2 regions of the Leuconostoc citreum genome follow, and region 2 is predicted to be linked to the other one. Evidence: predicted binding sites of a transcription regulator. Region 2 holds the regulator's gene; the other holds the start of a gene.
The links. The regulator LexA, encoded in region 2, represses DNA repair genes until DNA is damaged. The targets are predictions, from matches to a motif close to CNAACANNTGTTNG.

Region 1 (7,386 bases), 290 kb from region 2:
TCAGAGACAATTTGCAAGAATTGTTGCCGTGTGGTTGCATCTTCACCAGCAGGACCTTGAAGTGTCTCTATAAATCCTGTAATAGCTGTTAAAGGTGTTTTTAATTCGTGTGACGCATTCGCTAGAAAGTCAGACTGCATACGCTCAATTTGAAGAACAGTTGTTAAATCATATAAAATAATCATGACTTCAGCGTGCTGAACATCGCCTTTTTGATAAAATGTGCTCACTTCATACTGTTTCATACCGTTGTCAACTGCCAAATTTAAGATCGCTTGCTGGTTTTGCTGGGTATTAAAAGTTTGAGTAATTAGCTCTGATAAGGCAAATTGGCGAATTACTAAGCTCTCAGCAATAGGTGTTTCAGGACGATCTACAGCTAATAAATCCGCTGCTGTTTGATTAAAAACATCGATAATATGCCGCCGGTTAACATGAATAACGCCAACGGGTAAACTAGTTAATAAAGATTGATAATTTGCTAGATCACGTTGCATCGTCGATTGCATATGTTTAACATAGCTTTGCAACTGGTTAAAGGCATTGATTAAATCATAGTAGGGTGATTGTGGTTCAGCTAATACACCACGTGGCTCTTCATTATTTTGAGTCGCTAACATGCGGTTTGTCATAACATCTATTTCACGTTGTCTTCGCCCATTCCAAAAAAGTGAGACAGCATATTCGCCAATAGTTGCTAAAAAAATCGCCAATAATAAAAGAAGCCATTGTTTAACACTGAGATGAAATAACAACACGCTAAACAATAAAATGACGCTCATATTCACACATAAAAAACTCAAAAATTTTAGGCTATTTTTTTTCATCTAGTCTTTACCTCATTTATATCATAACAAAAAAGCTCGCTATCGCGAGCTTTGTTAATTTGAATCTTTTAATTATTTGTAACCTTACCAGCAGCGTCACGAGTTACCCTCATATCAGTTAAGCCGATATAACCCAACTTAGGAACTAACGTCTTTTGAACATCTTTTGTCAAGAAATAGTCTAAGAATGCTTTAGTTGTTCCTGTTGCGGAACCCTTAGTGTACATATGTTCATAAGCCCAAATTGGCCATGAATTATCTTCGACATTTTTCTTATCAGGAGTTACTTTATCAATATTCAGTGCCTTGATACCTGAAGCATCTAGGTAAGCAAATGCTAGGTATGAGATAGCACCAGGTGTTGTTGAAACAATCTTTTGCACCGTACCGTTTGAATCTTGTTCTGTTGTCTTAATGGCTGCTTGCCCGTTTAAGACATTCTTTTCAAAGACCGCACGTGTGCCTGAACCAGTTGCACGGTTAATCACAACAATTTTTTCATCTTTACCACCAACTTCTTTCCAGTTAGTGACTTTCCCTGTGAAGATATCGCGTAACTGATCTTTTGACAAGCTAGATACTTGTACTTCAGAGTTAACAACTGGAGCAATACCCACCACTGCTACCTTATGATCTTGTAGTTTTGATGCGTCAACACCAGACTTTTCTTCAGCAAAGACATCTGAGTTACCGATTTGGGCTGACCCACTTGAAACTTGACTCAAACCAGCGCCTGAACCGCCACCCTGAACCGTAATTGTAGCACCAGGATTTTTTTCTTGGAAAGACGTTGCAACTTGTTCAGCTAATGGCTGCAAAGCTGTTGAACCTAAAGCAAGCACTTTACCACTAACTTTGGTTGTTGCACTTGATGATGTTTTAGCACCACTATTACCTGAATGATTGGCACTACTATACAACGCGAAACCCGCTGCGATTACAACGACACCGCCTACGATTCCGACAACTGTTTTGTTCATGAGTGATTCTCCCTTTGACTAGGCTTCAAAGAAGCGTATGTAGTGTAAACAGGGGTTGTAGTAGAGGCTCTTGGGTGCCTGTCCTTGCTTACAAGTTATATACTACATACCTTATGTCAAAGAATCCCCATCAAAAGTGTTGTCGTTATGTAAATGTTTGTAAAAACGTCTTTACATAACGACTTACACAACTAATGTATAGCCAAACCCACGAACCGTTTTTAATAATTGTGGCGATTTAGGATTGGTTTCGATTTTTTCTCTTAAATTACTGATATGCATGTCAACCATTCGACTTTCACCAGTGAATTCATAACCCCAAACAGCTGTCAAAATTGTTTCTCTGTCGATTACACGTCCAATTCTGTGAGCAAAATAAAGTAATAACTCATACTCGCGGGGGGTTAAAGTTAAAATCTGATTGTCCCTAGTCACAACTTTTTTGTTATCGTCAATGACGACATTTTGAACCTTAATGACATCTGATTCAGCCAAAACTTGATGATCTACCTGTGAACGACGAAGAACAGCTTTGACACGTGCCACCACTTCACGTGGACTGAAAGGCTTAGTAATATAATCGTCTGCGCCCAATTCTAATCCGAAAACGCGATCAAATTCGTCGCCCTTTGCAGTAACCAAAATAACTGGCGTACTCACTTTATCTTGACGTAAATTTTTTAATAACGTCATACCATCAATGACCGGTAACATCAAATCCAACAATATAGCGTCAAAACTTTCTTGTTTGGCTAAATCATAAGCTGTTTGGCCATCAGAAGCTACCGTGACATCATAACCATTTTCTTCTAAATTATACTTTAACAACGTTGAGATTGCGATTTCATCATCCACTACTAAAATTTTTGCCATGATTTCCAGACACACCTTTTATGGCGCGCAGTCCTTCCAATTCTTTACTTAATTGCATTGTAACAAAAAAAAAGGAAACGCCCTAGCGTTTCCTTTTATTCTTTACAGGAATTATACAATTGGCTCATCTGTCAAGTCATCTGTATCACTAACAAGTTCTATCGTCTCAGCGCCTTTTTGCTTGTCTGCAGTCGTCTCATCGGATTCGGCTGTTTCACCATCACCTATACCAAAAGCATTGCGAACTTTTTCATAGATTGTTTGTCGCATATCGGCATTTTCTGGATCATCCAAAAATTCTTTTGCCTTTTCACGGCCTTGACCAATTTTCACATCGTCATAGTAGTAAAAAGCGCCAGCTTTGCGAATAATTTCTTGTTCTGCACCTAAATCTAAAATTTCACCAGTTTGAGAAACACCTTTGCCATACATGATGTCAATTTCTGCCACTTTAAATGGTGGCGCAACTTTATTCTTTACAACCTTCACCTTAGTGAGGTTACCTGTAACATCCGTACCATCTTTAATTTGAGTTGAACGACGAACTTCAAGTCTAATTGTTGAATAGAACTTCAGCGCGCGTCCACCAGGTGTTGTCTCAGGATTACCAAACATCACACCAATTTTTTCACGAATTTGGTTAATAAAAATAGCAATGGTTCCTGTGCGATTTAAAGTCCCAGCTAATTTACGAAGCGCTTGACTCATTAATCGTGCTTGCAAACCAACATGCGAATCACCCATTTCACCTTCAATTTCAGCTCGAGGTACAAGGGCTGCGACTGAATCAACAACAATAATATCGACCGCACCTGATTGTACTAGCGCATCAGCAATTTCTAAGCCTTGTTCGCCAGTATCTGGTTGTGATAGCAGCAATTCATCTTTTTGTACGCCCAATGCCTCAGCGTACTTTACATCTAAAGCGTTTTCCGCATCGATATAAGCTGCTGTACCACCAGCCTTTTGCACTTCAGCCACCGCATGTAAAGCTAAAGTTGTTTTTCCAGAGGATTCTGGTCCATATATTTCAATAATTCGGCCTTTGGGATAACCACCAACACCTAACGCAACATCTAGCTTAACCGACCCAGAAGGATAAGTCTCAATTTGCGTCAAAGCATTGTCACCTAAAACCATGACTGAACCCTTACCAAAATTTTTCTCAATTTTTTTTAAGGCTTCATCTAAAGCGGCTTTTCGGCCTTTAGCTTGGCTATCTTTATCATCTTTTTTAGTCGTCTTTTTTGTGACCATGTGTGGCTACTCCTTTTATCTTACTTCATTAGTTTACCTGTTTATGACAGTAAAAGCAAGCAAATAAACGAACAATTGTTCGTTTATGTTCCCCTTTCTTTTATTAGACGAAAAAAGCGCTATTAGCGCTTTACATACCATCAGAAAAAACTGCTCTATTTTGCCAAAAATAATCTACCCCTGAGTAGATGGTGAAAACAACGGCAATCCACAATAATATGCCACCAACAGGCACATGTACAAAAGTGAATGGCATGTCTTTGAGATACAAAAATAAAATGGCAAACATTTGAGAAAATGTCTTAATTTTTCCAGGCATCTGCGCTGCCAACACTTGCCCATTATTTTCAACAATCAATGTCCGTAAACCAGTTATCGCTAACTCACGAATTATAATAACTGCCGTCATCCATGCTGGTACAACATGGAAACCCGTTAAAAATATCAACGCTGTCATTACCAGTAACTTATCTGCTAAAGGATCAGCAAATTTACCAAAATTAGTAACAAGGTGTTGACGTCGCGCAATTTGACCATCCAAAAAGTCAGTAAACGCTGCCACTGCAAAAACAATTGCCGCAATTAGCCAATTAACTGGTAAATGTACAGATCCCATATTAATGACCGACCATTGATAGGGTACGGATAGAATAAGAATGAAAACTGGGATTAAAACAATTCGAAAAACTGTTAATTTATTAGGGAGATTCATCATTGCCTCTTTACTTATTTAAGTTAATTAACACATTCCAAAACGGTGTCGCAGTATTAATTACTGATATTTTTTGATCGTCAAGCGTCATTACTGCGTTGCCAACATTTGTAAATTGAACATTGACAGCATTCGTTCCAGTAGGCACAGTAATTGACTTATTTGTGGTAACCATCTCATTAAACAAAATATTTTGTCCCACTGTCACCTTAACATTCGTTCCTGTACCTTGACCGTTAATTTTGATAGTATGCGCCGTATTATTTTGTCCAGAAATATTATAAATTGTTGTTTGTAACGCCGTATTCTGCTCTGGCGTTCCTAAATTCAAGGCTGGCTTAGCCGGCTTTTTTTCCTTTTGACTTGACGATGAAGCAGCTGTGCTTGATGATTGTGATGCTGGCACCGTTGATGTTGACACTGAGACATTGCCACTGTCATTTGACTGCTGCTTGCCTTGTGTTAAGTGTGTCAAAGCAAACCATACCACAATTAACCCAATGACCACTAATAAAATGACCCAAATCGTTGGTAACAAGTTCGATAAACGAGATTTTGTGGATAATTGTGTATCATTTCCTGCACGCACAATACCGTCATTATCTCGGTGCGCACGACTCAAATCATTTGTTCGTGAAATTGAAGCTGGGCGTGTTTCTCCCAACAAATCTTCAGGATTCAAACCCATGGCTAACGCGTATTGCCTAATAAAGGCGCGCACATAAAAGTCCCCTGGTAAGACACTGAGATTATTACTTTCAATGGCTTCAAGGTAACGTACTTGAATTTTTGTAATCTGTTGGACATCATCCAAAGACATATTTTTAGCTAGACGAGCAGCTTTAAGTTGTTCCCCTATTTGATTCGTTAAAGTTTCACTCATAATTTTCCCAGTTATTATTTCTTCAAGATAAAGCGCTGTAGTGTAACATTTTGATAGATTTTGTTAGCAAAGTCTAATATGTCGGTATATGTTAGTGCTTGAAGTAACATAATTTTATCAAACAAGTTGTGATTGAATAAGACGTCATCCCCTCGTAACGCTATACTTTCCAAACTATTGAGACGCTGAATACCCTCACCCAGCGTTGCCCGCTTTAAGGATTCAAACATTGATTCTTGTCCTAACAATATCGCTTTATAATTTTCAATCTGATTTTGAATAGCTGCTGTTAAAGCTTCATATTCCGTCGTTTCTGAAAAAAAACTAACAAATTGATAATCACGGATTATATCAAATGATGTCTCAAATTCAGTATCGATGATACCTTTATTATACAGGTTTTGATACCAATCTGTCTGCTCTCCAAACATCATATCGGCTAAAATATCAGCTATTAACCCTGCTTTGGTACCATCCATAGACTTCAAATTAGTATTTTCTAGACGAATACCCAAAGCAATCTTAGGTCTCACCACATTGAAATGTTTGATTTCTGTGACTTTAGTTGGTATTTCAAGTTGATCAGCTAGACTATCGACTTGAATATCTTCAATACTTTTTTGCGCTTGATTGTCACGAATTAAAGCCAGTACCGTTTTTGGCTCAAAATGACCAACAATTTGTAATGTTAACTGCTTTGGTTGGTAAAAAGCTTTGTGAATATTATATAACAATTGCGGTGTGATTTTTGAAATCGTCTTTTGTGTTCCCGCAATATCATCAGCCAATGGTGACTTAGGATACAGGATTTGCAATAATCCCATGTATACAATCCAGTTGGGGTCGTCTTCATACATTTGTATCTCTTGTCCAATAATACCTTGTTCCTTGGCAATCGTTTGCAGACTAAAATATGGTGTTTGAACAAAATCTAGTAAATGGACCAAAGATAATTCAAAATTATCAGTCGTGGAAAAAAGATAACTCGTTTGATAAGCTGTTGTGAAAGCATTGGCATCAGCACCTAATTCTCCGAAACGTTTAAAAGCATCCTCGCTTTCTTTTTCAAAAAGCTTGTGTTCCAAAAAATGAGCCGTACCAGAAGGAATATCAATTACTTCTGAATTATTGATTTTAAAATGACGATCTAATGAACCAAATGGCGTTGTCAATACGGCGAAAGTCTTGTGGTAATTCTCTTTTGGTATCATGACCACTTTTAAGCCATTATCTAGCGTTTCAATTAATACATGTTCTTGTAATTGTTGATAGTGTTGTTCTTTCATTCGACTGCCTCAGGCAATAATGTAAATCGTGTTTGTAAAACAACTGCTTGCGCTAGCTGTGCGACATCTTCCACAGAAACTGCCATAATGGCATTAACCCATTCATTTGTTGGCGTTTCACGTCGTGTTAATAATCTTGAGAAAGCCAAGGTCATTTCACTATTAGGTGAATCTTGTTGACTTAAATAATCATTGACAACACTCGTTTTAATGGCTTCGAGAATTTCTCGTTTGATATTTCCTTGCTTAATGGCCTGAAGTTCTGCCTGTATCATGCGATCAGCTAACTCAACTTTATCAGAGGCCAGTCCGGCGGCTACTGTTAAAAAGCCTGTATCATGCTGCCATCGTGAATAAATAGTGTAGGCTAACGACGATTTTTCACGTACATTTGCAAATAATTTGGACAAAGGCGATCCACCAAATAACGCATTCAAAATAACTGCTGTAAATCTTTGAGGATCGTCTGGCGCTAAACTCAACTGGTAAGCTAACATCAAGACAGCCTGTGTTAAGTTAGCTTGCGTTTCAGTAATTTCAACCGTAGCTGGGCGCAGACCCTGCCTAT
Region 2 (10,286 bases):
GATACGTGTCTTGATTGTGTTCCAGTTAGTCAAAGTACCACCCAACCAACGGTGGTTGATGAAGTATTGACCAGCACGTGCAGCTTCTTCAGCAATTGCATCTGAAGCTTGCTTCTTTGTACCAACAAACAAGAAGTTAGCACCATCAGTTGATGCATTACGCATAAAGTTATATGCTTCATCAACTAACTTAACTGTCTTTTGCAAATCGATGATGTGAATACCATTACGTTCTGTAAAGATATACTCATCCATCTTTGGGTCCCAACGACGTGTTTGGTGACCGAAGTGTACTCCTGCTTCGAGGAGTTCTTTCATTGAAATAACTGCCATGATATGGCCTCCTAGGTTTTTTCCGCCGACAAATTCGACATTCATAATGACATTGCTGCACCTACATGAACTCGTTTGCCGTGTGTATTTGTCGCTATTCACAACATAAATAATTATACGTAATAGCTACCCTAAATGCAAGTACTTAATGCCATATATCTTCTGAAACACCCTTTAAAACCAAATAAGCCTCTTTTTGTTGCCGCGTTAGTTGCTTAAACATTGCTTCAGCGTGGAGTGCTTCGTGTTTCGTATCAAAAGATTCTGAGTGGATCATTTGAAGGGGGTGACGTGATTTAACCCGAGTAAATTTAGCCCCCTTACCCGCTTCATGAGTCGCCAAACGTTTTGCAAGATTATTCGTGAAACCACCGTAAAAATAACCATCTGCCGTATACAGCACGTAAAAATAGTAGTGTGCCATCATGACCATGACGTACCATATAAAATATCAGATACTGCTTTGGTATAGTTATTTTCCGATGTATAAGCAATGATTGGCGGCATAATCCGCACACCACCAGGTCGTCCTGATTTAATGGCTTCAATTAAAACCATATTGGCTTCACGATTTGCTTTACCATAAACAAACTGGATACGCTTAATCATCAATTTTCTGCTAGCAAAAGCAGCAAAAATATCCGCTAATCTATCTGGTCTATGAACCATGTAAAATTTACCGTTATTTTTCAGTAATTTATTCACGACTTGAGCTAAGCCTGGCAAATCAATTGTCAGTTCATGTCGCGCCAACTGGTAATGCTTATCGTGATTTGTTTTAGTTGTCTCATTTAATGGAAAATAAGGCGGATTAGATAACACAGTCTCCACCGAACCTGGCTGAATATCTTCAAATATAGTTTTCATATCAGATTCAATGACTGAAACCCGTTGCGTCAACTCATTCATCGCAATACTACGTTTCGCCATGTCTGCCAGTTCTGGCTGTATTTCGACTAGAGCCAACTTGCCAGTAACTTTAGGGGCGTAAAATAAGCCAACAGCCCCTGTCCCAGCACCAAGGTCAACCGTCAAGCCTGTCCCTTTGCCTTTCACATCAGCAAAATGGGCTAACAATACTGCATCCAAAGAATAAGAAAACATATCTGGATTTTGAATAATATTTATTTTTTGTGATGGCAAACCATCAATTCGTTCGCCTTCTTTAAGAATTGGTTGAATCATTGTTTTTTTCTCGCTTTATCGTGTAAAATGGGTAGATAGTTTATGAGGTGAATAAATAATGAAATTTTATGATTTTCTGCGTATTATTGCAGTTGGTATCGTGTGGGCGGTAACCGGTCGCATTAAATATATGAATAAAGATCGCATCCCGACCGATGATAACTATATATTAGTCGGCCCACATCGTACTTGGTGGGATCCGGTATGGTATGCGATTGCTGCCTATCCGAAGCCTTTCATTTTCATGGCTAAAATCGAGTTATTCAAATTCAAACCACTGGCTTGGTTAATTAAATCCGCAGGCGCTTTTCCGGTTGATCGCAATAATGTTGGTCCAAGTGTCATTAAAACACCTGTTAGAGAACTGAAATCAGGTAACCGCTCATTAATTATGTTCCCGTCAGGATCACGGCATAGTGACGATTTAAAATCCGGCACGTTAGTTATTGCTAAAATGTCAGGCAAAGCCATTGTGCCAGCCGTTTACCAAGGACCTGTAACATTTGGTCAACTATTTAAGCGTAATAACACGACAATCAATTTTGGTGAACCCATTGTCATTGACCGCAAAGATAAGTTAGACAAAGAAAACATTACCAAATATACCGTTAAGATTCAAGCCGCTTTCGATCAATTGGATGCTGAAGTTAATCCTAACTGGCGTTATATCGACCCTAAACGTGAAAAAAAATAAGCCAAATGGCTTATTTTTTTTGTGACTGTTCACTTTGTTGTTTCATTTGTGCCATCATTTGGTTGAGCTTTTTCTGTGATGGCTTTTGACCCATTGACATCATCATCGACTTCATCATTTCCTCTGAAATTGGTGGATTCTTTGCCAAATAACTCTTCATTGAGTTACGCGCGACAAAGAAACCAATGACAAGTCCAATAACTAGCCCTAAAACAAAGATTAAGATTCCAAATCCTAAATTCATGGTTCAACAACCCCTTAATAAAATGTCTATGAGTTATTATAGCATAAAGTTGCGATTGATAAAGTCGTTCTTTACAAAGATAGCGCACAATTTCTGACAATAATGTGCCGAATTTTTCGAAAAAACGAACAAACGTTTGATTAATTATTTTATTTTAGTTATAATGAAATTACATTAAACTACGTTTAGTAAGGATTAAACCCATCATGGCAATTCAGGAAAGCAAACAAATTCAAGTTTTAAGATTTATTCACGAAGCTCAGCTAAATAATGGTTATCCCCCAACCGTGCGTGAAGTTGGTGAAGCTGTGGGGCTTTCTTCATCCTCAACCATTCACGGTCACATTGAAAGATTGGTCAAAAAGGGTTATCTGTTAAAGGATGCTTCAAAGCCGCGCGCTCGAGCAATTGAAGTGACTGATTCTGGATTAGAGGCACTTGGTGTATCAACAACACCGGGTCGAATTCCAGTTCTTGGTCAGGTAACTGCTGGCGCACCGATATTAGCAGTAGAAGAAGAAGCTACTGAATTTTTCCCAATTCCTGATAATTTGATGCAATTTGATGGCGATATGTTTATGTTGAATGTTCGTGGTAATTCAATGATTAACATTGGTATCCTAGATGGTGACAAGGTCATTGTCAGAAAACAAGATAATGCTGATAACGGTGATGTTGTTGTTGCCATGAATGACGATGACGAAGCCACAGTCAAGCGTTTTTTCCGCGAAGCAGATCATTTCCGTTTACAACCAGAAAACGATGCGATGGCGCCAATCATCCTTAAACAAGTTGCTATATTAGGTAAAGTTATTGGCTTATACCGAGATGCTATTTACTAATAACAAATAAAAAAGCTGACATGGCTTTAAAGCCATGTCAGCTTTTTTATTATGCCCAAGTTTCAGGACTTTTTTGCCAATCAGTTAAAGTTGCTAACTGTGATTGATTTAAGTCACCACGAGCAATGGCTGCATGAACTAATTGCGAATAGGTTGTTAATGACTGAAAAGTTAAGTTTTCCGCCGAAAAATTAGCGATGCCGGCTGGCAATTCATAAGAGAAAATCGACACAACGCCAAGAACGTTGGCGCCTTCTTGGCGAACAGCTTTAACTGCACCCAAAACTGAGCCACCCGTCGAAATTAAATCATCAATCAAGACAACATTTTTACCCTTTACTTCAGCTCCTTCTGTCTGTCTACCAGCACCATGATCTTTTGGCTTGGAACGGACATAAATCATCGGTTTATCTAACCCTTCAGCAACCCAAGCCGCATGAGGAATACCGGCCGTTGCAACACCACCAATAATGTCAGCATCAGGATAGTATGATTGAATTAATTCAGCTAAACCTTTGAAAATATTTTGGCGTACCGCTGGAAAACCAATCGTCATACGATTATCCGTATATATTGGGCTTTTAATGCCAGAGGCCCAAGTAAATGGTGATTCTGGTGAAAATTTTACGGCCCCAATGGCTAATAAATCATTGGCTACTTGTTCTGCATAGTTTGTCATATTCTTAGTCCTTACACCATTCTTGTAAAACACGTTGGTAGGCTTCTAGTGGTGATACCGCTTGCGTAATTGATCGACCCACAACTAAGCCAGTCGCGCCATGATGACGCGCTTTTTGTGGTGTTGTAACACGTCTTTGATCACCATTATCATCGCCTAGCAGACGAATACCTGGTGTAATTCGTACAAATGACTGACTCGTTACTGCCTGAATAGCTTTGGCCTCTTCAGGTGAACTAATCGTACCGTCAACACCCACCTGAAAAGCCATAGCAGCTAAATGGGTCACTGTATCAACTAAACTTGCCTGTGTCAACTGTGTTGCTTGCATTTCCGACTCTGAAAAAGAAGTCAATTGAGTCACGGCCAGCAACTTCATGCTATCAGGCTTATTAGCTACTGCCGCCGCCATCATACGTGCACCACCTGAAGCATGAATCGTTAAATATTGAATATCTAATTTTGAAATGCTTGCAACTGCTCGACCGACCGTATGTGGTATGTCATAAAGCTTTAGGTCCAAAAAGATTGTGTACCCTTGCTGGCGTAACTCATTAACAAATGTTGGCCCTTCTGCATAGAAAAGTTCCATACCGACTTTTAAAGCTGGCTTATTAGTCAAACTGTCAAATTGTTTCAAAAATTTTCTGACAGCAAAGGCATCTGGAAAGTCTAACGCAATAAATACTGGTTCTTGCTTCATATTTATTCCTTTCGCTACGGCGAGTTAAATGATAAAACGACTACTTTTTGAAAGTTTTGGTGACTTCTTCAACATTAGAAAAACCATACTTATCTAAAGCACTTGGCAACTCACGAATAATGTCTGCCATTACTTGATGATTACCTGCTAAAGCTGTACCAATTTGCACAGCACTAGCACCAGCCATCATTAACTCTAGCGCATCATCGACGGTACTCACACCACCAACTCCAATTACTGGAATACTAACTGTTTGAGCTGTCTCGTAAACAAAACGGACTGCAATCGGATGGACTGATGTTCCCGACATGCCACCAGTACCGCGTGCCAGTCGTGCTTGTCTGGTATTTAAATCTAAGCTCATACCGACAACCGTATTGATTAATACGATACCGTCAGCACCAGCCGTTTTAACTGCTTTAACAATAGGCTTAATATCAGTTACATTTGGTGACATCTTAGCATAAATGGGTAAAGTTGTTGCAGCGCGCATAGCATGAATAACTTCCGCAGCTGATTCCGCCGTCACACCAAAAGCCATACCACCACGGTCAACGTTTGGACAAGATAAATTCGCCTCAATAGCTGTGACTTGTTTTGTCGCCGTTAAGCGTTCTGTTAAAGCTACATATTCCCCGACTGTTTCACCTGCTACAGAAGCTAACACGGGTAAGGTTTTGTATTTCTCATGAATAGCTGGCAAAATGTCAGCAACAACTGCCTCAATACCAGGATTTGCGAGACCAACCGAATTTAAAATACCGCTTGGTGTATTGATAATCCAAGGTTGTGGATTACCTGCTCTGGCTGACATGGTCACCGTTTTTGTCACCAATGCACCAGTTTCTTCAATAGCATAACCTTTATCTTCAAGTCCAAAGAACACTGCACCTGATGAATTCATAATAGGATTTTTCAGGTCTAAACCAGGTAATTTTACAGCTAAGCGTTCTGACATCATCACTAACTCTCCTCATTTGTTTTCAAACTCCACACAATAGATCATCACAAGCTTATTTCATCTCGTTGACTGTGAAACTACGACTTTCCAGTACATCCAAAAAGGCACTAACTGTGTCCAATGCAGTAAATAATGGCACAGCATTTTCAATGGCTGCATTACGAATCAAGCGACCATCGGACTCAGCACGATCATCGGCTTGTGTTGTGTTGATCACCACCTGTAATCGTTGTGAACGTAACGCCGCAACAGAGTTGTTATCAGATTCCGCAATTTTGTCTAAAATGTCTACCGGTAAACTTTGTTCAGCAAAGTGCGCCCCTGTCCCAGATGTCGCAAATAAAGCGAAACCAAGATTATTGAAGCGCTTAGCTAAATTAATTGCTTCAGCCTTATCAGCATCAGCAACGGTAAACAAGACATTGCCATATTGTGGCACTTTAATATTAGAGGCAACGAATGCTTTGTATAAGGCTTTAGGTAAAGTCGTATCAGATCCCATGACTTCACCTGTAGACTTCATTTCTGGGCCAAGCAACGAATCTACATCAGGTAACTTTGTAAATGAGAAAATTGGTGCTTTTACGTGGACCATGTCGTCAGCAGGTATCAAACCTGTTTCAAAGCCCATATCTACTAATTTCTCCCCTAACATCACTCGTGTTGCCAATTGTGCTAATGGCAGATGCGTCACTTTTGAAATGAATGGGACTGTACGTGAGGCACGTGGATTGACTTCAATAACATACGCGGTATTATCATGAATAACAAATTGCACATTCATCAAACCAATTGTGTTCATGGCTTTTGCCAGATTAATCGCTGCTGCTGTCATTTCATCTTGTACTTTTTGAGATAAATACTGTGGCGGATAAACTGACATTGAATCGCCGGAATGTACACCAGCACGCTCAATATGTTCCATGATTCCTGGAATAACAGCTGTCTCACCGTCGGACAACACATCAACTTCCGCTTCCTGTCCAACCAGATAAGAATCAATCAATACAGGATGGTCATTAGAAACCTTCACAGCACGCTGCATATAGTCTTGTAACTCATCATCAGATGACACGATTTCCATAGCACGGCCACCTAAAACATAAGATGGTCGAATCAAAACTGGATAACCAATAGCCTGTGCAGCGTTCAGTGCACCATCGACTGTTGTCGCCGTCTTACCAACCGGTTGTGGCAACGCAAGCGTCTTGATAACTTGGTCAAAGGCCTCGCGATCCTCGGCACGGTTCAAATCATCAACTGTTGTTCCAAGTATGTTTACGCCATTTTCTTCAAGCGGTTGCGCCAAATTAATGGCAGTTTGTCCACCGAATTGGACAACAACACCAAGTGGTTGTTCCAAGTCAATAACATTTAAAACATCTTCTAATGTCAGTGGTTCAAAATAAAGCTTGTCTGAGATTGAAAAATCGGTTGATACAGTCTCAGGGTTAGAATTCATGATAATGGCTTCATAACCAGCGCGTTGAATGGCTTTCACCGCATGAACCGTGGCATAATCAAATTCGACACCTTGACCAATACGAATTGGTCCGGAACCTAAAACAATGACAGATGGTTTCTTTGAACGTACAGATTCATTCTCACGTTCGTAAGTTGCATAAAAATAAGGTGTTTGGGACTCAAATTCTGCAGCAACCGTATCGACCATCTTATAAACTGGCAGAACATTAGCATCATGACGTTGTTTGCGAACCTCAGCAGCCGTTTGACCCCAAAGTCCAGCAATTGTCGCATCAGCAAAACCATTTTTCTTTGCATAAAGTAGATAATCGATATCTCCCACATGGGTTGATAAATCGCGTTCAATTTCAACAACGCGAGATACTTTATCTAAGAAAAATTCATCAATTTGCGTCTTAGCATGAATCGTTTCAATACTAACGCCCCGTCGCAATAAATCCGCAATCATAAACAAACGGTCATCACGAGCTGGCATCAAAGCCGATAATAGCGCTTCGTCTGACAACTCATCAAAAGTTAAGTCGTTCAAACCGGTCACGCCAATTTCAAGTGAACGAACAGCTTTTAACATAGCTTCTTCCATGTTACGCCCAATCGCCATGACTTCACCAGTTGCTTTCATTTGTGTCCCAAGTCGCCTATCTGCGGTAGCAAACTTGTCAAATGGCCAGCGTGGAATTTTGAACACAACATAATCTAATGCCGGTTCAAACTCTGCTTTTGTTGTGCCGGTTACTGGATTAATAATTTCATCAAGCGTCAGGCCCACTGCAATTTTCGCTGCCATTTTCGCAATTGGATAACCTGTTGCTTTAGAGGCCAGTGCTGACGAACGTGAGACACGTGGATTCACCTCAATAATATAATATTTATAGGACTGAGGATCCAAAGCCATTTGAATATTCACACCACCTTCAATTTTCAAGGCACGAATAATTTTAAGCGCCGCATCACGCATCATTTGTACTTCGCGATCAGATAACGTTTGAACTGGCGCCGTGACGATTGAATCACCTGTGTGAACACCGACTGGGTCAAAATTCTCCATCGAAGCCACGACCAATGCATTATCATGTGCGTCTCGCATGACCTCAAATTCAATTTCTTTATAACCTGCTATAGAACGTTCAATCAAGACTTGCGTTACCGGAGACAATTCTAAGCCATTGGCTGAGATATCAACTAATTCTTGATGTGTGGCGGCGATACCACCACCCGTACCGCCAAGTGTATAAGCTGGACGCACGATGACTGGATAACCATGAGTATCTGCGAAGTCTACGGCTTCTTCAACAGTTGTGGCAATAACAGATTCCGGTATGGGCTCATTTAAACGTTCCATCAAAGCTTTAAATTCTTCGCGATCTTCAGCTTCCTCAATGGCGGATAACTTTGTCCCTAATAACTCAATACGTAGCTCATCCAAAATACCAGTTTCAGACAAATCTTTCGCCATATTCAGGCCAGTTTGTCCACCTAATGTTGGCAAAATTGCGTCTGGTCGTTCTTTTCTTAAGATACGTTCAATAAAGTCTATAGAAAGCGGCTCAATGTAAACTTTATCAGCAATTTCGGCATCTGTCATAATGGTAGCAGGATTAGAATTGACTAAAATAACATAGTAGCCTTCTTCTTTCAAACTGAGCGCTGCTTGCGTTCCTGAATAATCAAATTCAGCAGCCTGCCCGATAACAATTGGTCCAGAACCAATGACTAATACTTTTTGAATGTCTTTACGCTTAGGCATGTCGTGTTGTCTCCTTTTGTGTTTCGGCAATCATTGTCAAGAAATCGTCAAATATATACTCTGCATCATGTGGACCCGGTGCAGCATCTGGATGAAATTGTACTGAAAAAGCATGGTGGTTCTTCAATGACAAACCTTCGACTGTATTATCATTAATTTCTTCGTGAGTCACAATTAATTCTGTCTGCGCTAAACTGTCACGATCAACAGCGTACCCATGATTTTGTGAAGTAAAATCTAAACGTTCATGAGTTAAGTGTCGCACAGCATGGTTAAAGCCACGATGACCAAATTTCATTTTATAAGTTTTTGCCCCATTGGCTAATGCGAAAAGCTGATGACCTAAGCAAATTCCCATAAGTGGCAATTTTTCTTGTAATCTTTTGATGGTTGGGAGCGCATAAGCTGCATCCTCGGGATTTCCAGGTCCATTAGATAGTAAAATACCATCTGGATTAGCAGCTAAAACGGTTTCTGCATCAACATCCGCTGGGAAAACCATGACATTGGCACCACGTTTTGCTAACGAGCGCAAAATTGAATTTTTTAGACCAAAATCGATTAAGGCAATGGATACCCCATCAGTGGGGTTTTGATATTGCGTTTTGGTTGTGGCATTAGCAACCATATTTTTATCAGTTTGAAAATGACGTAGATTCGTTAGCACATCGTCAGTGACATCATCAACAAGCGCAGCTCTCATAACACCATGATCACGTAATTCGCGTGTTAATGCGCGTGTATCTACTCCTGTAATGCCAGGCATCCCCGTTCTTTCAGCCCATTCTGATAAGCTCATCATTTGGCGCCAGTTACTTGGGCGACGGGCAATTTCGTGAACAACAATAGCTGAAGCAGCTGGTCGTAAGCTTTCAAAATCATCACGATTCACGCCGTAATTACCAATTAATGGGTAGGTAAAGACTATCATTTCACCGCGATAAGACAAATCAGTAATTGATTCCTGATATCCTGACATTCCCGTATTAAAAACTACTTCAGCCATAACTTCAGTATCAGCCCCAAATGCCTCACCTGTATATATCGTGCCATTTTCAAGTACTAAATATCGTTTTTTCATTTATGCCGCTACTCCTATTTATGCTATTTCATTAATTTGCTTGGTAAACAAGATTGCCATCTACCCAAGTCATCAGTGTTTTACCATAGACTTCCCAACCAATGAATGGCGTGTTCTTACCAAGAGAAACAAATTCGTCTGCTGAGATGGTGTCTTTATGTGCTAAATCAAACAATACGAGGTCGGCAGTCGCACCGACAGTTACGCTTACCGGCGCCTCTAAATTGAAGGCATTCACCGGTGCAATCAGCATGCGCTCTATTAAAGTTGCTAAAGTGATTATGCCAGTCTTTACAAGCTTGGTATATAGCAGTTGGAAACTAGTTTCAATC

Region 1: recA (recombinase RecA) is a predicted target of LexA. The motif match lies at 4,006-4,019, and genes of this name have one in related genera.

The regions. Positions count from the first base shown of each region.
Region 1 is NZ_CP042410.1:325,896-333,281, reverse strand. It holds gene FGL72_RS01615 (sensor histidine kinase) at 1-782, opposite strand, end outside; gene FGL72_RS01610 (phosphate ABC transporter substrate-binding protein) at 896-1,807, opposite strand; gene FGL72_RS01605 (response regulator transcription factor) at 1,991-2,680, opposite strand; gene recA (recombinase RecA) at 2,792-3,937, opposite strand; gene pgsA (CDP-diacylglycerol--glycerol-3-phosphate 3-phosphatidyltransferase) at 4,068-4,649, opposite strand; gene FGL72_RS01590 (helix-turn-helix domain-containing protein) at 4,660-5,532, opposite strand; gene yfmH (EF-P 5-aminopentanol modification-associated protein YfmH) at 5,547-6,818, opposite strand; gene yfmF (EF-P 5-aminopentanol modification-associated protein YfmF) at 6,815-7,386, opposite strand, start outside.
Region 2 is NZ_CP042410.1:614,819-625,104, reverse strand. It holds gene rpsB (30S ribosomal protein S2) at 1-333, opposite strand, end outside; gene FGL72_RS03085 (GIY-YIG nuclease family protein) at 479-757, opposite strand; gene FGL72_RS03080 (tRNA1(Val) (adenine(37)-N6)-methyltransferase) at 757-1,518, opposite strand; gene FGL72_RS03075 (lysophospholipid acyltransferase family protein) at 1,577-2,212, shown strand; gene FGL72_RS03070 (YneF family protein) at 2,223-2,456, opposite strand; gene lexA (transcriptional repressor LexA) at 2,663-3,298, shown strand; gene pyrE (orotate phosphoribosyltransferase) at 3,348-3,977, opposite strand; gene pyrF (orotidine-5'-phosphate decarboxylase) at 3,982-4,680, opposite strand; gene FGL72_RS03050 (dihydroorotate dehydrogenase) at 4,721-5,641, opposite strand; gene carB (carbamoyl-phosphate synthase large subunit) at 5,694-8,873, opposite strand; gene FGL72_RS03040 (carbamoyl phosphate synthase small subunit) at 8,866-9,954, opposite strand; gene FGL72_RS03035 (dihydroorotase) at 9,986-10,286, opposite strand, start outside.